4 regions of the Fundicoccus sp. Sow4_H7 genome follow, and region 1 is predicted to be linked to each of the others. Evidence: predicted binding sites of a transcription regulator. Region 1 holds the regulator's gene; each other region holds the start of a gene.
The links. The regulator Rex, encoded in region 1, represses fermentation and respiration genes when NADH is low (regulators of the CRP and FNR family bind a similar motif). The targets are predictions, from matches to a motif close to TTGTGAANTANTTCACAA.

Region 1 (5,395 bases):
ATTGCTGCGAAATTTCAAAATAAAGGGCTGGCTCAGCGGTTGATTCCGCAATTAATGCAGCTGTTATGGTGTGAGGAACCCTTGCCTTTTCGCTTAGCTGTCGAAAAAGAAAATACCAAAGCGATTCATATTTATCAAAAAAGTGGCTTTCGTTTATTGACCGAAGTTATTTATTTATATGAAAAGCTCTAAATAAATAATCCAAACTTAAAATGATAGTAATTATCATCATAAGTTTGGATTTTTTCTATTCTCTCAAGTCTGGATTTTCTTCCAAAAAGTCTTCCAGTTCAATGCTGGCAATTTCCCATTCTTCAAGGGCTAAATCTTGTTGCTGGGTCAAGGTGTCTAATTCAATCGTTAAGTCATGTAAGTCTGCTTGTGAATTTTCCTGGGCGGCTGCGGCCATTTGTTCATGGATGGCTTCGATACTCGCTTCCAGTTCGTCATTTCTTTTTAGGGCGTTTTCTACAGCGTTCGTGAGTTTTCTTAGTTCACGGCGTAGGATTTTCCCTTGTTCGTATTTATTGACCTTATTGGTCGTTTGCGTTGTGTTCGAATTAGTGTCATTTATGCTAGCTTGTTCACTTTTTTCTAAGGCTTCAATGGCGTTAAGTTCTTCTTTTTTCGCGACATAATAGTCATAATCACCTAAGTAAAGTGTGGAACCTTCACTCGATATTTCTAAAACCTTTGTCGCGATTCGATTAATAAAGTAACGGTCATGAGAAACAAACAGTAGGGTACCGTTGTATTCTATCATGGCTTCTTCAAGAATTTCTTTGCTATCGATATCCAAGTGGTTAGTTGGCTCGTCGAGTAAAAGGGTATTATCATGTTTGGTAGCTAACAAGGCTAAAGAAAGGCGGGCTTTTTCACCACCACTTAACATGGACACTTTCTTTTCAACGGCTTCACCTGAAAACAGAAAACTGCCTAAAATGCTACGGATTTGCCATTCGTCGGTTGTATCATGGGCGCGCCAAAGGGTTTCTAAAACCGTTAAGTCTGGGTTTAGGGTATTAACATTTTGGGCGTAGTAGCCAATTGAAACGCCGGTCCCATATTGGACACTACCTGCCAAAGGCTCAAGTTGGCCAATTATCGTTTTTAACAAGGTTGTTTTACCTATTCCGTTGGGGCCAACAATGGCGATGGCGTCATGGCGGCGAAGATCCAATTCGATATCTGATGCGATAGGCTGATTGTCTGAATAGCCAATCGATAGGTCGTTTGCTGCTAGCACACGTTCACCACTATTATGGTTGGCAGAAAATTGAATTCTTGGGGCACGTGGATCTTGCTTAGGCTTTTCGATTCGCTCCATTTTTTCTAATTGTTTTCGTCTACTTTGTGCGCGCTTGGTGGTTGAAGCACGGACAATATTTCGTGCGATAAAATCTTCAAGCTGACTGATTTTTGCTTGTTGTTGGTTATACAGCTTGATTTCTTGTTCCAGTCGGTTTGCTTTTTCTTCAATGTAGTAGGAATAATTACCTTTATAGGTATGCAAAGTATTGAGTCTAAGTTCAATGACTTGGTTAGCAACCTTATCTAAAAAATAGCGGTCATGTGAAACAATGAGTAAAGCACCGCGGTAACTATTTAAATACTGTTCCAACCACGCTAGCATATCCATATCTAAATGGTTGGTAGGCTCGTCTAAAATAAGCAAATCGTATTTCATTAGGAGAAGTTGTGCCAATGCTAGTCGGGTCTTTTGTCCGCCGGATAAGGATTGCACAGCTGTATCGTAATCTTCTTCATAAAAGCGAAAGCCATGTAAAACGGTCCGGATTTCTGACTCGATTGCATAAGCATTTTCTTCTTCTAACTTGATGAGTAAGCGGTCATAGGTCGCTAGAGCTTCTTCGTAAGCTATAGAAGTTGGATCTTCAGCTAATGTTGCTAATTGTTCAGCAGCTGTCGCTGCTTGCTCACGTAATAATAAGGTTTCGCGAAAGACATAAAGCATTTCTTCCCAAATAGTCCGTGTAGAGTCAATAACGACATGTTGTTCTAAATAACCGATACGAACATCACGGGCTTTGGAAATTGTCCCGCTAGATAAAGGTTCTAATCCCATTATTTGTTTAATTAAAGTTGATTTACCAACCCCATTACGCCCAACAAGGGCAATGCGGTCATTTGTTTGGATACTAAAGGATACGTCTTCAAAAAGAACCGTATCTGCAAAACGTCTAGCAAGTTGATTGGCTTGTAATACAATCATTATAATTCTCCTTCACTTTACAGCTAAGTTGATTATACCAAATCAATTGACAATTAATAGATGAAAGCTGATTAAAAAAGATTGTTAACTTTTTAGATAACTTTTGTTCCAATAAATGTTTGAGGGTGGTATACTATTAACAAATATATTTGATTCAGTATACTATAACCAATACTGGATTGTGAAAGTGGGTTGAAGAATGAGTAAAGCAATACCAAAAGCCACAGCCCGACGTTTACCGATTTACCACCGATATTTACGTTTTCTACAAAATTCAGGGAAAAAGCGTGTTTCCTCAACCGAGTTAGCTGAAGCTGTTAAAGTCGATAGCGCCACGATTCGTCGTGATTTCTCTTATTTTGGTGCCTTAGGTAAGCGCGGATATGGCTATGATGTTGATTATTTATTAGAGTTTTTCGGTAAGACGCTAAACCAAGATCGATTAACATCTGTTGCTCTTGTGGGTGTAGGTAGTTTAGGAAATGCGCTTATTAATTATAATTTTAGAAAAAATAATAATGTTCGTATCAGTGCTGCTTTTGATATAAATCCTGAAGTAATAGGAACAATTCGCTCAGGTGTGCCAATCTATTCGATGGATGACTTGGAAGAGATGATTGAAGAGCAGCAAATTGAAGTTGTTATTTTATCTGTCCCTCAAGAAACAGCGAGTGAGGTCGTTGATCGTTTAATTGATTCAGGTATCCGTGGCATCTTGAATTTTACCCCGCTAAGATTTGATGTCCCTAAATCGGTTCGCGTTCAAAATGTCGATTTAACCAATGAATTATTAACCCTTATTTATTTTATTGACAGTAATATGGATGAAGCGGATGACGATTCTGAATACTTTGATTAACCAAATTAGGATAGAGATAAAGATAAAGAGCCTTGCACTTGGCTCTTTTTTATTTTGCCTTTAAGGAATGTTTAAACTATATTTTTTTTGCCTTAAATGCTTGCTTTTTATAGGTAGATAGCTTATTATAATAAATGTATTGGCACTCTAGTGTATCAAGTGCTAAATTAAAAATATTCGGAGGGATTCAAAGATGTTAAAACCTTTACAAAAAAGAATCGTTGTTAAATATCCTGAAGTGGAAGAAACAACAGCAAGTGGTATTTTATTACCAAGCTCTGCTAAAGAAATGAAGCACACAGGTATAGTTGAAGCTGTTGGTGCTGATATTGAAGAAAAAGATGGCGTTAAAGTTGGCGACCAAATTATTTTTGAACAACATGCTGGAACAGAAGTTACCTATGAAGGAACAGAGTATTTAGTTATCGATATTAAGCATGTTTTAGCAGTTTTATCATAATTTGAACAGTAAAATCTAGTATTTATTTATATAAAGGAGAGTTTATTTAATGGCTAAAGAATTGAAATTTTCAGAAGACGCACGTGCGTCGCTCTTACGTGGTGTAGATGTTTTAGCAAACACGGTTAAAACAACTCTAGGACCAAAAGGTCGTAATGTTGTTTTAGATAAAACTTACGGCTCACCATTAATTACAAATGATGGTGTAACCATTGCTCGTGAAATCGAATTAGAAGACCGTTTTGAAAATATGGGAGCACAATTAGTATTAGAAGTTGCTTCAAAAACGAATGATGTAGCGGGTGACGGAACAACTACTGCAACTGTTTTAACACAAGCAATTGTACGTGAAGGTTTGAAAAACGTTACAGCAGGTGCGAACCCAGTTGGCGTTCGTCGTGGAATTGAAAAGGCAACTAAAGTTGCGGTTGAAGCTTTACAAGAATTATCTCAACCAGTTGATTCAACTGAATCGATTGCACAAGTTGCTTCGGTTTCATCTGGGGACGCAGAAATTGGTCGTTTAATTGCTGACGCCATGGAACGTGTAGGTAAAGACGGTGTGATTACCATCGAAGAATCTAAATCGATTGAAACAGAGTTATCGGTTGTTGAAGGTATGCAATTTGACCGTGGTTATTTATCACAATACATGGTAACCGATAATGAAAAAATGATCGCAGACTTAGAAAGCCCAGTGATATTTATTACAGACCGTAAAATTAGTAACATTCAAGATATCTTGCCATTATTAGAAGAAGTGATGCAATCTGGTCGCCCATTATTAATTATTGCTGAAGATATCGATGGTGAAGCATTACCAACGCTAGTATTAAACAAATTACGTGGTACATTAAATGTTGTAGCAGTTAAAGCGCCAGGATTTGGTGACCGTCGTAAAGAAATGCTAGAAGATATTGCGATTTTAACTGGTGCAACTGTTATTTCTGAAGAATTAGGTTACGAATTAAAAGATGCGAAGCCAGAGCACTTAGGGCATGCAGGTAAAGTAAATGTAACGAAAGACTCAACAACGATCATCGAAGGTGCTGGAGAAAAAGCTGCTATTGAAAATCGTGTGATATTATTACGTGCACAAGCTGAAGAAACCACTTCAAGTTATGACCGTGAAAAATTACAAGAACGTATCGCTAAATTAGCGGGCGGCGTAGCTGTGATCAATGTTGGTGCTGCAACTGAAACGGAACAAAAAGAACGTAAATTACGCATTGAAGACGCGCTAAATGCAACACGTGCTGCCGTTGAAGAAGGTATTGTCCCTGGTGGTGGTGTGGCTTATATTAATGTGATTGATAAGGTTGCTGCCATTCAAGCAGAAGACGATGAAGCAACGGGTGTGAAAATCGTTGTTCGTGCTTTAGAAGAGCCAATTCGTCAAATTGCTTACAATGCTGGTAAAGAAGGATCAGTTGTCGTGGATACACTTCACCGTTCAGAAGCTGGCATTGGATACAATGCTGCAACAGATACCTTTGAAAATCTAATTGATGCGGGTATTGTTGACCCAACTAAAGTAACGCGTTCAGCTTTACAAAATGCTGCTTCTGTTGCTGCTCTATTATTAACGACTGAAGCGGTTGTAGCTGACATTCCATCTGAAAATGATGCTGCCGCTGCCGCAGCTATGGGTGGAGGCATGGGCGGAATGATGTAATTCCCCCAAATAAATACTACTATTCAAAACCACTGTATTGATTCAATTCAATACGGTGGTTTTTTGTTTTATTATGAATTCATCTACAATTTATTGCAAAAATTTCTGTTTGATGAAAATAATTAATTTTTTTTAACTAAATATCACTAAAATCATGTATAATGAAAT
Region 2 (5,395 bases), on a different contig from region 1:
TTCACCAATGGCTGAAGCGGCACGTTTTGTTCGTACTGAGATGATTGAAGTTTTAAGTAGCGATTATATTGAGCTGGCTAATGCGAAAGGTTTAGCGGAATTTTATGTGATATTTAAACATGCATTAAGAAATGCTATCATCCCTTTACTAACGATTTTGGGGCCAATTACAGCTAATTTAATGACTGGATCATTGGTCGTTGAACAAATATTTTCAATTCCTGGTATTGGGGAGCAATTTACCAAATCAATTTTAGTTAATGATTATCCAACTATTATGGGGATTACTATTATGTATTCCGTTATCCTAGTAGTACTAATTTTAATAGGTGACATTTTATATGGAATGATTGACCCTAGAATGAGATTGACGAAAGGAGGAAATTAGAATGTCAACTGAGCTATATCCTTCAGAATATAATGAAAAACAATTACTTGAACTTGGGACAATGGATGATGCTTTATTTCAACCAAAAATAATCATCGATTCTGATGAAAATGAAAAGATTTCGACACCATCGCTAAACTTTTTTCAAGATGCTTGGCGGCGGTTGAAAAAAAATAAAGCGGCTATGATTTCATTGTTGGTGGCAATCATTATTATCGTAGTTGCTATAGCGGCTCCTCTTTTAACGCCACATTCACCTTTTAAACAAAACCCTAGTTTTTCGAACCTTCCTCCTAAAATTCCAGGATTAGAGAGTTTTTCTTGGTTTGATGGTAAGAGTGTTAATCGTGGAGGTACTTTGGTAGATAGCTATGAGATGGCGGGGGTTCCTGAAGATGTCTATTTTTATTTAGGGACAGATAGTTTAGGAAGAGACTTGTTATCAAGAATTCTTTACGGAACAAGAATTTCATTATTAGTAGCATTTGTTGCGGTATTTATTAATTTAGTATTTGGGATTATTTATGGACTGATTTCCGGTTGGGTTGGAGGTAAGCTTGATACCTTTATGCAACGGATTTTAGAAATTTTGTCAGGAATTCCGAACTTAGTGATTGTTGTATTAATGTTATTAGTCTTAAAACCTGGGATTACTTCTATTATCATTACCATTGCACTGACATCTTGGATAAATATGTCACGTGTTGTTCGAGCACAAACGATTCGTCTAAAGCAACAAGAATATGTGTTAGCTGCTCGTGTATTAGGTCAATCGACTTTTAAAATTATGTTTACGCATCTATTGCCAAATATGCTGGGAATTATCATTGTTCAAGTAATGTTTGCGATTCCTTCAGCGATCTTTTTTGAAGCTTTTTTAAGCTTTATTGGGATTGGAATTCCAGCTCCGAATGCTTCATTGGGAACCTTGTTAAATGATGGTTATCAAACTTTCCGCTTTTTACCGCATTTAATGTGGTATCCTGCAATAATGATTTCATTAATCATGTTGTCATTTAACTTGTTGGCTGACGGATTACGTGATGCGTTTGACCCGAAAATGAAAGAGTAGGCGGTGAATTATGGAAAAACCAATTATTTCAGTCCGTAATCTCGAAATTAGTTTTGACACCTTTGCTGGAGTCGTACAAGCGATTAGAGGCGTGAGTTATGATTTGCATCGCGGTGAAACTTTGGCAATCGTAGGTGAATCTGGTTCTGGAAAGACAGTTTCTTCAAAAGCTATTATGGGCTTATTAAGTAAAAATGCAAAAGTTGAAAATGGAAATATTTATTATAATGGTGAAACTGACTTATTAAAGTTAAGTGAAAGAGAGATGCGATCTTACCGTGGAACAAAAATAGCCATGATATTCCAAGATCCGATGACATCTTTGAATCCTACTTTAACTATAGGACGTCAAATCGAAGAAGTCCTACGCATTAAAAGGAATTTTTCAAGACTGGATGCGCATGCAGAAGCGATTAATTTACTCACTTTATGTGGGATTCCTAATCCTGCCGAGCGGCTAAAGCAGTATCCTCATCAATTTTCAGGTGGTCAGCGTCAGCGGATTGTCATTGCGATCGCTTTAGCAGGAGATCCGAATGTCCTTATTGCGGATGAGCCAACGACAGCTTTAGATGTAACCATTCAAGCGCAAATCATTGAATTGTTACAAAAAATACAAGCCGAAAAAGGAATGGCCATTATTTTTATTACCCATGATTTAGGCGTGGTCGCAAAGGTTGCAGACCGAGTTGCGGTTATGTATGCTGGGCGATTTGTTGAAATAGGACCCGTTGATGATATTTATTATAATCCTCAACATCCGTATACATGGGGGTTATTAAGTTCTATGCCAACAACGAAGACGACAGGAGCATTGTATGCAATACCTGGGACGCCGCCTGATTTAATTAATCCTCCAAAAGGAGATGCCTTCGCGGTTCGGAGTGAGTTTGCTCTCGAAATTGATTTTATTAAACAACCTCCGATGTTTGAAGTAAGCCCGGAACATTACGCTGCTAGCTGGCTCTTGCATCCACAAGCACCAACGGTGATACCCCCAGAAAATATTCTTGAACGTCATCGTTACTATCAAAGTAAACAAGGAGGAATGTAAATGTCAGAAAATAATTCACATCAACATCCTCTATTGCAAGTAAAAAATTTGGATGTGACATATAATCGAGGCAGTCGTTCAGAGGTGAAGGCTGTTGAAAGCGTGACTTTTGATATTTATGAAGGTGAGACATTTGGGCTTGTAGGTGAGTCTGGAAGTGGAAAATCAACGATTGGTCGCGCGATTGTGCGCTTACTACAACCCTCAAGTGGGGAAATCATTTTTAATAATAAGCCATATCACACAAATTTGTCTTCAAAAGAACGGCTTTCATTCAATAAAAATGTGCAAATGATCTTTCAAGATCCTTATTCATCTTTGAATCCGCGTATGAAAGTACAAGATATTATTGGAGAAGGTATTGATATTCATGGTTTAGCCGGTAACCCTCGGATGCGTAATGAACGTGTTAAAGAACTTTTAGATACAGTTGGGCTTAATCAAGATCATGCTAGCCGATATCCTCATGAATTTTCAGGTGGACAACGCCAAAGAATTGGAATTGCTCGTGCGCTTGCAGTGGAACCAAGATTTATCGTAGCAGATGAGCCAATCTCTGCTTTGGATGTTTCAATTCAAGCTCAAGTCATTAATCTACTTGAAAAACTACAAGTGGAAAGAAAATTAACTTATTTATTTATTGCGCATGATTTATCCATGGTAAAGTATTTTAGTGATCGGATTGCGATGCTACACCGTGGTCGGATTGTGGAAATGGCTGAAGCTGAAGAATTATATGCCAATCCAATTCATCCTTATACGAAAAGTCTTTTATCTGCTGTTCCGGAGCCTGAGCCAGATATTGAACGCCAAAAGAAAAGAATAATTTACAATGAAGAAAAGCATTCAAATAGTAAATATGAATTAAAAGAAGTGGCAATTAATCATTGGGTACAGTCTTTTAATCAATAATTAGGCTTTAAACAAATATTCACAATGTATATATTTAGATTGGAATCAGCTTTAAAAATAAGTTGTTTTGTCGATGTTTATGAAAATAATATAACAGTTTGAACTATGTATCATAACAGATATTTCTTTAAATAAGCACTTTCTTTTGCAATTGAAAGTGTTTTAAAGAAATAGCTGTTTTTCTTTTTGTTTGACAACTATTTCACAAACCTTGTCAAAAGACTGATGTTATCAATTTTTTTTAATCCAAAAGCTTGCATTTAACCTTAGATAATGCTAAATTAGTGATGTACAAATGGATATTAGTACAGTTTATTTAACTGTTTAATGATTCAGACAAAACAATGCAGAGAGGAATGTGTACAAGCATGGCTAAAAATGATGCTCCTACAAAAATCGAAGATTTATTAAGACCAGATAACTTTGATTTTAGTACAGTACAAGTGTTGAATGAAGAAGGAAAAGTAGTTAATGAAGACTTACTTCCTGATTTGTCAGATGAAGAATTAGTTCAATTGATGAAAGATATGGTTTGGTCAAGAGAGTTGTTCGAACGATCAACCGCATTAAATCGTCAGGGTAGACTTGGATTCTATGCACCAACTTCTGGGCAAGAAGCTTCTCAAATGGGTTCAATTGCTGCAATGACAAAAGACGACTTTATTTTACCAGGATACCGTGATATCCCTCAATTAGTAAAACATGGTTTACCTTTACATAAAGCTTTCTTATGGTCTAAAGGGCATGTTGAAGGTAATAACTATCCAGAAGATCTCCATGCTTACCCACCACAAATTATTATCGGTGCTCAGTATGTTCAAGCTGCTGGGGTTGCAATGGGTATTAAGAAAAATAAACGTAATGCAGTTGCTGTAACTTGGACAGGTGATGGTGGTTCTTCACAAGGTGACTTCTACGAAGGTATTAACTTTGCAGGTGCCTTTAAATTACCAGCTGTTTTCTACATTCAAAACAATGGTTGGGCTATTTCTACACCTCGTGAACTTCAATCAGCTGCACCAACATTAGCACAAAAAGCTGTTGCGGCAGGAATTCCTGGTATTCAAGTAGATGGTATGGATATTTTAGCTGTTTATGCTGTATCTAAAGCTGCTCGTGAGTATGCAGTTGCTGGAAATGGACCAGTTTTAATTGAAACACTTTGCTACCGTTATGGTGCTCACTCATTATCTGGTGATGATCCTAAACGTTACCAACCAGAAGGAGTACAAGAAGAATGGCGTGCAAAAGACCCATTAATCCGTTATGGTAAGTATTTAGTTGAAAAAGGCTTATGGTCTGTAGAACAAGAAGAAGCATACTTGGAAGAAGTTAAAGAAGACATCAAGAATGAAATCATGAAAGCTGATACGACACCAAAACAAAAAGTTTCAGATTTCTTGAAATCTATGTATGAAACTCCAGACTATGTAACACAAGAACAAATTGAAATTTTTGAAGCAAAGGAGAATAACTAATCATGGCACAAAAAACAATGATTCAAGCTATTACTGAAGCATTAGCCACTGAATTACGTAACGATGATCGTACTTTGATCTTCGGTGAAGATGTGGGTAAAAACGGTGGTGTTTTCCGTGCGACAGAAGGCTTAAGTGATGAATTTGGCGATGACCGCGTATTTAATACTCCTTTAGCTGAAAGTGGTATTGGTGGTTTAGCTGTTGGTTTAGCATTAGAAGGATTCAGACCAATCCCAGAAATTCAATTCTTCGGATTCGTATTTGAAGTTATGGACTCTGTTGTTGGACAAGCCGCACGTACACGTTACCGTATGGGTGGCACACGTAATTTACCAATCACTTTCCGTGCACCATTTGGTGGTGGAGTGCATACTCCAGAATTGCACGCGGATAACTTAGAAGGATTAATTGCACAATCTCCAGGGATTAAAGTAGTTATTCCATCGAACCCATATGATGCAAAAGGTCTACTAATCGCTTCTATTCGC
Region 3 (5,395 bases), on a different contig from region 1:
GTTCTAAGACTGATTTTTCCAGATTATCAAAAACTAACTGAATAGCTTGTAGCGCTAATCCATCAGTAAAATCACTTGCCATGACTGAGACATATGCTTCAATTGCGTGAGTTAAGACATCCATTCCTGTATCAGCAGCAACTGAAGTAGGTACTGTTTCAACTAGAACTGGGTCAACGATAGCCACATTTGGTACCAGTGAATAGTCTGCTAAAGGATATTTCATATTTTTACTTTTATCCGAAATAACAGCAAATGGTGTAACTTCTGATCCAGTTCCTGAGGTAGTTGGGATTCCTACATATTTTGCTTTTTCACCTAACTCAGGGAAACGAACAGCTCTTTTACGGATATCTAAAAACTTTTGAACTAAATCTTTAAAATCAATCTCAGGTTGCTCATAAAATAGCCACATTACTTTTGCAGCATCCATTACGGAACCTCCACCTAGTGCAATAATTGTATCAGGTTGGAAAGCATTCATATCTTCCGCCCCACGTCTCACTGTTGTAATATCAGGATCCGGCTCAACGTCACTAAAGATTTGATAGATAACCTCGTTAGGTCTAGCTTCTAATTGTTGAATAATTTTACTTGTAAAGCCAAGTTTTACCATTGATTTATCTGTGACAATCATTACACGGCTAATATTACGCATAGATTTCAAGTATGTAATTGAATTACGTTCAAAATAAACTTTAGGTGGCACTTTAAACCATTGCATATTGTTACGTCTTCTCCCTACCTTTTTAATATTCAATAAGTTAAAGACGCTGACATTGTCACCTACAGAGTTTCCACCGTATGAACCACATCCTAGTGTTAATGAAGGAATAAAGGCATTATACACATCACCTATCCCTCCGAAGGTTGATGGTGAATTCCAGATTACCCGAATCGCTTTAACTTGTTTAGCAAATTCTTTAACTATTTCATTGTCTGCAGTATGAATAGCAGCTGAGTGTCCTAAGCCATTGAAATTAACCATTTGTACTGCTTTTGAGATTCCATCTGCAGTTGATGAGGATTCTACCATTGCTAAAATAGGAGACAATTTTTCACGAGTCATTGGTTCGACTTCACCAACTTCTTCTACTTCAACAATTAAGATATTAGTTCCTTCTGGTACTTTAAACCCTGCTTGATCTGCAATCCATACAGCAGATTTTCCAACTATATTTGAATTTAGTTTTGCTTCAGCAACATTCTCACTATATGCAGTGACACCAAAACAGAATTTTTCTAATTTTTCTTTTTCTTTTGCATTGACTACAAAAGCATGATAGGAAAGCATTTCATTTTTAAATGCTTCATACACTTCCTTGTCAACAATGACTCCTTGTTCTGAAGCACAGACCATACCATTATCAAAAGATTTACTTAATGTAAGGTCGCTTGCAGCTTGCTTAATATTTGCTGTTTTTTCAATATAAGCTGGAACATTCCCTGCTCCAACTCCTAATGCTGGTTTACCACAAGAATATGCCGCTTTAACCATTGCATTACCACCTGTAGCTAAAATAGTTGCTACACCTGGATGATTCATTAAATGACTAGTAGCATCCATAGATGGATACTCAATCCATTGGATACAATTTTCTGGTGCACCTGCAGCGATTGCTGCATTTTTTACAACTTGAGCTGCATGAGCAGAGGATTGCTGTGCAGATGGATGGAAAGCAAAAACAATTGGATTTCTTGTTTTTAGAGCAACTAAAGATTTAAAAATGGTAGTAGAAGTTGGGTTAGTCGTTGGTGTAATTGCACAAACAACACCCACAGGTTCTGCAATTTCAATTAAGCCACTCACATCATCTTCAGAAATAATACCCACAGTCTTTTGTTTCTTCATATAGTTGGTCACATGTTCACAAGCGAAGATGTTTTTGGTCGCTTTATCTTCAAAAACTCCTCTACCAGTCTCTTCTATTGCATGTTTAGCTAAACTACCATGTTGGTCGAGCGCAGCAATGGAAGCTTTTGCTACAATATGATCAATTTGCTTTTGGTCATAATTCTGATAATCATCTAATGCCTCTAGAGCTTTAGTGACAAGTGAATCAATCATTTCTTCCGTGGAAGGAACTTCAATAGTTAAATTTATTTTTTCTTGTAAAGTCATGTGATCTCTCCTCTATTTGTTTTACAAGTATATGTTAAAACATTCACAAGGATTTGTAAAGCTTTTTTGTGATAAAAATCACATTAATTTTCAAGTAAACGCTTAAAGCATCAGTTTTCATAATGAAAGCACTTACTTTTGTTAAAATACCAATTCACAAATATCTTTATCATGTGAATCATCGAACAATGGTGAAGATGATAGTTTTGTCTGTGTTAATTCTTATGGTATTTTAAGTATAGAAAGGAATTGATGAGATGAAAGTTTTAGTTATTGGAGCAAATGGCAAAGTTTGCAGCTAGTCAGCCAAGAACTTCAGAATAATAAAGCATATGATCCAGTCCTCTTTTTACGTAAAGAAGAGCAAATAGAGAAATATAATGGGCAAGGATTTGAAACGCGTCTTGGTAATTTAGAAGATTCGGTCTCTACTCTAGCAAAATTAATGACTTATATTGATGCAGTAATTTTTACTGCTGGATCTGGAGGAAGTACTGGTGCTGATAAGACTCTATTAATTGATTTAGATGGAGCTGTTAAAGCTATGGAAGCAGCTGCACAAAATGGTATCAAACGTTTTATTCTCTTAAGTGCTTTTGGCGCTGAAAATCGTGAAAGTTGGGAGTCTATTGTTCCCTATTATGTGGCAAAGCATTATGCAGATCGAGCCTTAATTAACAGTAACTTGGATTATACAATTGTGAAACCTAATATATTGACAGATGACAATGGCATAGGAAAAATTGCCATTGAATCATTTGAAGACATTAATATTGACCGTATTACTCGTGCAGATGTTGCAAAAATTATTGTCACGGCTCTTGATACACCAGAAACAATTGGTCAATCGTTTAATGTGACACAAGGAAATACAGAAATTAAAGAAGCACTTAAGCAACTTAAATAATAAAAAAAACAAGGCAGAAGATTTAACTTCTTGCCTTGTTTTTTAATACAATTATTTATTTAATATTTAATGAGAAGTTTAAAGCAAAATGATTGTCATTTAGGCGATAAATTTCTGCTAACTCAGGACCACACGCTGCACTACCTACTCCACTCTGTTGAGTATCTATATGTAGGTAAACTGAATCTTCTTTAATCAATTCATCACGGAGGCGCGTATCAGTCAATTGCTGCGTTGAAAAATGCGATAGATTGAAGCTAAACGAATCATTGCTTTGGAAATTCAACTTAAGATTCAATTCATTTGTTAATTGTAATTCTTTACTTTCATTATGGCTACCATTTTCCTGTGGTTTAACATATGGTTCGTATAAATCGTCAATGTTTGTTTCAAGACGCTTATTATAAACTTCAAGTTCAAGTGTAATATTGTCATTTAAACTTGTAAAATCATATTGATTACGTAAAGTAATTAAACCTACATCTTTGTTGACGTTTGTTATTCTTACTGGTCTAAATATTTGTTGATAGTCAAGCAAGCCAGTATGTAGCGTTCTGTCTGGATAAACAAGGCCATCCATACAGAAATTGTCAAAATGCGGGAAGTCATTAAAATCGCCACCATAACAATATAATGGTTCATCGTTTTCAGATTCAGCAATATTTGCTGCATAATCTGCCCATTCCCAAACAAAACCACCGATAAATTCATCGAGAGCTAGCATCGATTCATAATACGCTAAAATATCACCAGGTCCATTACCCATTGCGTGAATATATTCACACAACATAAACGGACGATCAATCGGATTTTCAGGATTAAAGTAAAGTTCATCCATTTCTTCAATTGAAGCATACATACGACTAATAACATCCACATATTGGGAATCATTATCACGTTCACGATCACGATGCCACCAACCCTCATAGTGTAGTGGACGAATAGGATCTATTTGACGAGCAACTTCACCTGTTTTTTCAAAATTATAACCATAACCACACTCATTCCCACCCGACCACATAACAATGGAGCTATAATTCATAAATGGCACCATGCTAGCAATCATGCGTTCAACAAATGCTTCTTCATAAACTGGATCATTCATCATCATATTATAGTTGCCATAACCACCTAAACCGATTAAGTCAACGACTCCATGACACTCTATATCGGCTTCACTCATCACATAAAAACCTAGACGATCCGTTAATTCATAAAACTCTGCGGTTTTAGGATAGTGAGCGGTTCGAACAGCGTTAAAGTTATACTCTTTCATTAATTTTAAATCAATAAGATGATCTTCAATATTAACAGCAGACGCTTTTTCAGGATGGGTATCGTGGTGATTAACACCTGAGAATTTAATGGATTGACCGTTGACATAGTATTGTGTCCCAATAATTTCGTGTCGTCTAAGGCCAATTTCTTGTAGATACCACTCATCACCTACATGGATATACAAGCGATATAAGTTTGGTTGTTCAGCATTCCATAAGCTAGGATTAGACACATTTAAGATTAATTCGCCAGCTGAATCCCCTTCTTCTAGGGTATTCCCATTCGGGCTTACTAATACATAACGATAGTTATCCTTGATTTGGCTATCACGTAGTTCCAAACGGATTTCTGCTTGTGAAAATCATCATTTAAATTCTGATGGATATTGAAGTGATTGAAACGCTCAGCCGCTCTTTCAAGTAAATAAATATCACGGTAAATACCACTAAATCTAAATTTATCTTGATCTTCAAAGTAAGAACCGTATGACCAATTTAAAACTAGAATGGAAATATTGTTTTCACCTTCTTTTATAGCTGAACTAATGTCAAATTCATTGTTGCTATGAGATATTGAACCATAACCAATAAATTTATCATTCACCCAAATATAAAAGGCAGAATCGACCCCTTCAAAGTTAAGATGGTAATCTTTATTTGGATTAAAGTTATCAATTGTAAAGCTACGATGATATAGTCCTGCAGGATTATCATAAGGAACATAAGGTGGATTAAATGGAAATGGATATTCCACATTTGTATATTGAATTTGATCATAACCATTCATTTGCCAAGTACTTGGCACTTCTATTTGGTCATATTCAATACTATCCTTGAATTCAGATAACCAGTATTTTTCTGGAATCAAGCGCACATTATCAAAATATTTAAATTGCCATTGCCCATTTAAATCATGATAATAACTAGATTTACGACGATTTAATAGATCAGCTTCTTCTCTTGAAGCATAGGGGATAAAATAATTCCGCCTTGGTAAAGCATTCACTTGAAATGTAGTATAATCTTCAAAATAATTATCAATTAACATAATTAGATCCTTAATTAATTATAGAAAACCAACAACAAAGG
Region 4 (5,395 bases), on a different contig from region 1:
ATCCCAGCCAAAGACGGACTAAAATTGAAGACGAAGTAGAAGAAATTACCGTTTCAACGGCTTTAATTATTCCAAAAGAAACCGTCAATGTTTCAATTACAAAAGAAGGGTATATAAAACGCACCAGCGTACGTTCATTTGCCTCTTCTGATACGATGGACTTAGGAAGCCGTGATTTTGATTACCCGGTCTTTGTTAAAGAAATGTCAACGCATGATCAACTTGTGATTGTGACAAATAAGGGGAATTATATCCACTTACCGGTTCATGAACTTCCCGATATTCGCTGGAAGGAATTAGGTCGTCATCTATCTCAGTATTATCAATTAGAGCCGAACGAACAAGTACTGAATGTTTTCGAAGCTGCTGAAGATATTGAGGGGAACGAAAAAGATGGAGCAAATGATTTAATTGTTTTAGCAAGCAAACTAGGTAAGATTAAACAAACCTTCATGAATCAATTTACTACTTATCGAAGCTATAAGACTAAAACAGCCATGGCCATGAAATTGGCCGATGATGACGAATTAGTCAGTGCCAATCGTGTAAAAGCGGATCAAGCTTACGAGGTAGTTATTTTAACACAGCGAAGTTATGCTATTCGTTATGATTTAAATGAAGTAGCAATTAGTGGATTGAAAACCCAAGGTGTTGTTTCTATTAACCTAAAATCAGATGATGAAATCATTGCGGTAATAATTGATCCACATGTCGATTCTGACTCTGAAATTTTAGCCTTGACGCAACGGGGGAATCTGAAACACTTTAAGACGGATATTATTCCATTGGTTAACAATCGAAATAGTAGAGGTCTTTTGATGTTGAAAGAACTTAAGCAAAACCCACATCGCTTTATTGCCGCTTTCTTAATTGAACAGAATGATTTACCTTTTGTTATTCAAGGGGATACAGGTGATAAAATTGAGTTATTTGCCAAAGATATTCCGCTTTCTGACCGTTTGGCTAATGGATCAACGATTAAAGATCTGGATAAATTAGGTCAAATTATTACGATGCACCCCGCACATTTAAAACTATTAGCTGAAGAAAATTAGAAAAATACGACCTCATGAGTTAAAGAGGTCGATTTTTTATTTAATAAATAATTTTTAATAGAAGTAGGTTTAAAGTAGTGTTCCATTTCACATGATACAGATTTAAACAGTTAAGAACATTTTAATAGTACAGAATAGGACAACTGTTTCAAATGACAAATTTCACAATAAGTATTGATATTATTTATAGATATGCTATACTAAAGGCGTAGGTTTAATGCAGTAATATTTATTAGGAGGAATTTTATGGAACAGTGGCAAGGTTTTAAGGGAACAACATGGCAAAATGAAATTAATGTTCGTGACTTTATTCAAGAGAATTATACTGTTTATGAAGGCGATGACTCATTTTTAGCTGGCCCAACGCAAGCGACAACTGATTTATGGGATCAAATTATGGATTTATCACGCCAAGAACGTGAAGCCGGTGGCGTTTTAGATATGGATACAAAAATCGTTTCAACGATTACTTCACATGGAGCCGGTTACTTAAACAAAGAAACTGAGAAAATTGTGGGTGTTCAAACAGACGTACCTTTCAAACGTAGTTTACAACCATTTGGTGGTATTCGTATGTCTGAAGCTGCTTTAAGTTCATATGGCTATGAAATTGATCCAGAAGTTAAAGATATATTCACTCACTATCGTAAAACGCATAACCAAGGTGTATTCGATGCTTATACGCCAGACATGCGTGCAGCCCGTAAATCTGGTGTTATTACTGGTTTACCAGATGCTTATGGTAGAGGGCGTATTATCGGTGACTACCGCCGTGTTGCATTATACGGTGTTGATCGCTTAATGGAAGAAAAAGCGAAAGACTTTGCCAATATTGGTTACGGAACTATGTCAAATGATGTTATTCAATTACGTGAAGAAGTTAATGAGCAATACCGTGCTTTAAGTGAATTGAAAGAATTAGGAAATATTTATGGCTTTGATATTTCAAAACCTGCTACAACAGCGCAAGAAGCATTCCAATGGTTATACTTGGGATATTTAGCTGCTATTAAAGAACAAAATGGGGCTGCGATGTCATTAGGACGTACATCAACCTTCTTAGATATTTATATTGAACGTGACTTAGCTGAAGGCCGCTTAACAGAAGAAACAGCTCAAGAATTAGTAGACCACTTTGTTATGAAATTACGTTTGGTAAAATTTGCCAGAACACCTGACTATAACGAATTATTCTCAGGAGACCCAACTTGGGTAACTGAATCGATTGCTGGTATGGGAGTAGACGGTCGTCCACTAGTAACAAAGAGTTCATTCCGTTTCTTACATACATTAAGTAATTTAGGTCCCGCACCAGAACCAAACTTAACTGTTTTATGGTCACCAAAATTACCTGAAGCCTTTAAAAATTTTGCAGCAAAAATGTCGATTGAATCTTCTGCGATTCAATATGAAAATGACGAAGCTATGCGTCCAATTTATGGTGATGACTATGCTATTGCTTGTTGTGTATCGGCAATGGAAGTTGGTAAACAAATGCAATTCTTCGGTGCTCGTGCCAACCTTGCTAAAGCCTTATTATATGCGATTAATGGTGGGGTAGATGAAAAATCTAAAGCTCAAGTGGCACCTGCTTATGAAAAAATTACGTCAGAATACTTAGATTACGATGAAGTAATGGAAAAATATGATACTATGCTAGAATGGTTAGCTGGTTTATATATTAATTCATTAAATATCATCCACTATATGCATGATAAATATAGCTACGAACGTTTACAAATGGCTGTTCAAGATACAGATATGAAGCGTACAATGGCAACTGGTATCGCTGGTTTCTCAGTAGCTATCGACTCATTATCTGCTATTAAATATGCGAAAGTTAAAGCTATCCGTGATGAAGACGGTATTGTTGTAGACTATGAAGTTGAAGGCGACTTCCCTAAATATGGTAATAACGATGATCGTGCTGACCAAATTGGGGTAGATTTACTAAAATCATTTATGTCTAAAGTTAAAAAACATCCAACTTACCGTGATGCCGTTCATACCACATCCATCTTAACCATTACGTCTAACGTTGTTTATGGTAAGAAGACTGGTAATACGCCAGATGGCCGTCGTGCAGGTGAACCATTTGCACCAGGTGCTAACCCAATGCATGGCCGTGATACACACGGAGCTTTAGCTAGCTTGTCATCTGTTGCAAAAATGCCTTATGAATATTCATTAGACGGTATTTCCAATACTTTCTCAATCATTCCTAAAGCTTTAGGTAAAGATGATATGACACAACAAGAAAACTTATCTAGCCTATTAGATGGTTACTCTAAAAAAGGTGGTCACCACTTAAACGTTAACGTATTTAACCGTGATACTTTATTAGATGCGATGGAACATCCAGAAAATTACCCTCAATTAACCATCCGTGTTTCTGGTTATGCTGTTAACTTTATTAAATTAACCCGTGAACAACAATTAGATGTAATTAATCGTACAATGCATAGTTCAATGTAATGACTTGTTTCTAAAAGACTGATCATTGCGATCAGTCTTTTAGTTTATCATACAAAGAGGAGGTGACATCATTTGAATAATACAGTTGCTGCACCGACGACAGGATTTGTTCACTCAACGGAAAGTTTTGGTTCAGTTGACGGTCCCGGTATACGTTTCATTACTTTTCTGCAAGGATGTCGCATGCGTTGTGAATTTTGCCATAATCCCGATACTTGGAATACTAAAGGTGGGACAGAATATACACCTGAACAATTGTTCAACGAAGCCATTCGTTATAAGGATTTTTGGGGAACAAAAGGGGGAGTCACTGTCAGTGGTGGTGAACCTTTACTTCAAATTGATTTTATTATCGAGTTTTTCAAAATATGTAAAGCAAATGGTGTGAATACTTGTTTAGACTCTTGTGGGGGTCCATTTACACGAAAAGAGCCTTTCTTTAGTCGTTTTGAGGAATTAATGAAATATACCGATCTGATGTTATTAGATATTAAACACATTGATAACGAAGGTCACCGTAAATTAACCGGTCATCCTAATGAAAATATCATTGAATTAGCCCGCTATCTTGATGAAATTAATCAGCCTATTTGGGTACGTCATGTGTTAGTGCCAGAACGAACAGATTACGATGAATACTTAATTCGCTTAAGTGACTTTGTGAGTAGTTTATCCAATGTTTTAAAATTTGAAATTTTACCTTACCACAAGTTAGGGGTCTACAAATATGAAGCCTTAGGTATTCGTTACCGACTAGAAGGTATCGAACCACCGACAGCTGATCGCGTAGAAAATGCGAAACGCATCCTAAGAACTGAAGAATATAAAGGTTATTTAAATGCTTAATTGATATTAATCCTGCCGAAATTGATTTTGGTAGGTTTTTTTGCGTTACGATACCTTTATAAGGGTATCATTTGGAATGATACCTTATTTGGGGTATCAACTTGAATGATACCTTAAGAAAGGTATCAAATCGGATGATATCTCTTGAAGGATATCATTATATTTGTTAAAATCAGTCCTGAGGAGTTGGGTGACTTGAAAAAAAACTATATTGTGATCATGGGGGATATTGTTTCTTCTAAACAAATAAATAACCGCGCCAAAGTACAAGATAAATTACGCGATGTCCTAAAAGACATTAATTTAAAATACAAAGCATCCATTGCTTCTAACTTTATGATTTCTTTAGGCGATGAATTTCAAGGGTTAATTACGTCTCCGAAAGAGATATTTAATATTATTGGGGATATTGAGGCAAAAATTGCACCGGTCAAAATTCGTTTTAGTGTCGGAATTGGGACGGTGGCGACAGAGGTAGTGGCAACGTCTTCTATTGAAATGGATGGGACAGCTTATCATCGTGCGCGACAAATGCTTGTCGAATTAAAAGAAATTGAAGGGCAATATACAAGTCCGCAAACAAATATACTGCTTAAAAGTCATGTGAAAAATATGACAGTTGATGGCTTAATTAATAGTTTGTTGGCATCCAATTATGCCTTAAAGTCAAAGTGGACCGATCGACAAGTAGAAGTGATTCAAGCCTATTTGAATCATAATCAAAATCAGTATCAAACGGCTGCCTTTTTAGATATTGCCCAGCCAAATGTATCCAAATCGTTGAGTAATGCTAAATTTTATACTTACATTTCTGCAATTAAAGCTATTGAAGCCTTTTTAGTGTCTGAAGGAGAGTGGGCTGATGAATGAAACAGTAACTAAATTATTAATGCTTGCACTTATTATTGTGGAGTTTTATTTGCCTACTAATTTCAGCTTTTCTCCCAGCCTAATTTATGGGCTACTTCAACTCATTTTTATTATTCCATTTTGGAGCCTGCCGTTATTGGTCCTAATTA

Region 2: the regulator Rex is predicted to act here: its motif matches at 3,617-3,634, upstream of pdhA (pyruvate dehydrogenase (acetyl-transferring) E1 component subunit alpha).
Region 3: the regulator Rex is predicted to act here: its motif matches at 2,189-2,206, upstream of adhE (bifunctional acetaldehyde-CoA/alcohol dehydrogenase).
Region 4: the regulator Rex is predicted to act here: its motif matches at 1,131-1,148, upstream of pflB (formate C-acetyltransferase).

The regions. Positions count from the first base shown of each region.
Region 1 covers NZ_JBQKME010000009.1:72,221-77,615, forward strand. The annotation lists gene ACTQ54_RS09375 (GNAT family N-acetyltransferase) at 1-192, shown strand, start outside; gene ACTQ54_RS09380 (ABC-F family ATP-binding cassette domain-containing protein) at 248-2,233, opposite strand; gene ACTQ54_RS09385 (redox-sensing transcriptional repressor Rex) at 2,433-3,092, shown strand; gene ACTQ54_RS09390 (co-chaperone GroES) at 3,286-3,552, shown strand; gene groL (chaperonin GroEL) at 3,602-5,227, shown strand.
Region 2 covers NZ_JBQKME010000005.1:124,089-129,483, forward strand. The annotation lists gene ACTQ54_RS06770 (ABC transporter permease) at 1-388, shown strand, start outside; gene opp3C (oligopeptide ABC transporter permease) at 390-1,460, shown strand; gene ACTQ54_RS06780 (ABC transporter ATP-binding protein) at 1,471-2,514, shown strand; gene ACTQ54_RS06785 (ABC transporter ATP-binding protein) at 2,515-3,426, shown strand; gene pdhA (pyruvate dehydrogenase (acetyl-transferring) E1 component subunit alpha) at 3,795-4,904, shown strand; gene ACTQ54_RS06795 (alpha-ketoacid dehydrogenase subunit beta) at 4,907-5,395, shown strand, end outside.
Region 3 covers NZ_JBQKME010000004.1:150,955-156,349, reverse strand. The annotation lists gene adhE (bifunctional acetaldehyde-CoA/alcohol dehydrogenase) at 1-2,068, opposite strand, end outside; gene ACTQ54_RS05875 (SDR family oxidoreductase) at 2,415-3,029, shown strand; gene ACTQ54_RS05870 (glycoside hydrolase family 2 TIM barrel-domain containing protein) at 3,085-4,647, opposite strand; gene ACTQ54_RS05865 (sugar-binding domain-containing protein) at 4,599-5,354, opposite strand; gene ACTQ54_RS05860 (alpha-L-fucosidase) at 5,373-5,395, opposite strand, start outside.
Region 4 covers NZ_JBQKME010000004.1:125,229-130,623, forward strand. The annotation lists gene parC (DNA topoisomerase IV subunit A) at 1-1,055, shown strand, start outside; gene pflB (formate C-acetyltransferase) at 1,302-3,530, shown strand; gene pflA (pyruvate formate-lyase-activating protein) at 3,603-4,376, shown strand; gene ACTQ54_RS05775 (SatD family protein) at 4,572-5,246, shown strand; gene ACTQ54_RS05780 (hypothetical protein) at 5,239-5,395, shown strand, end outside.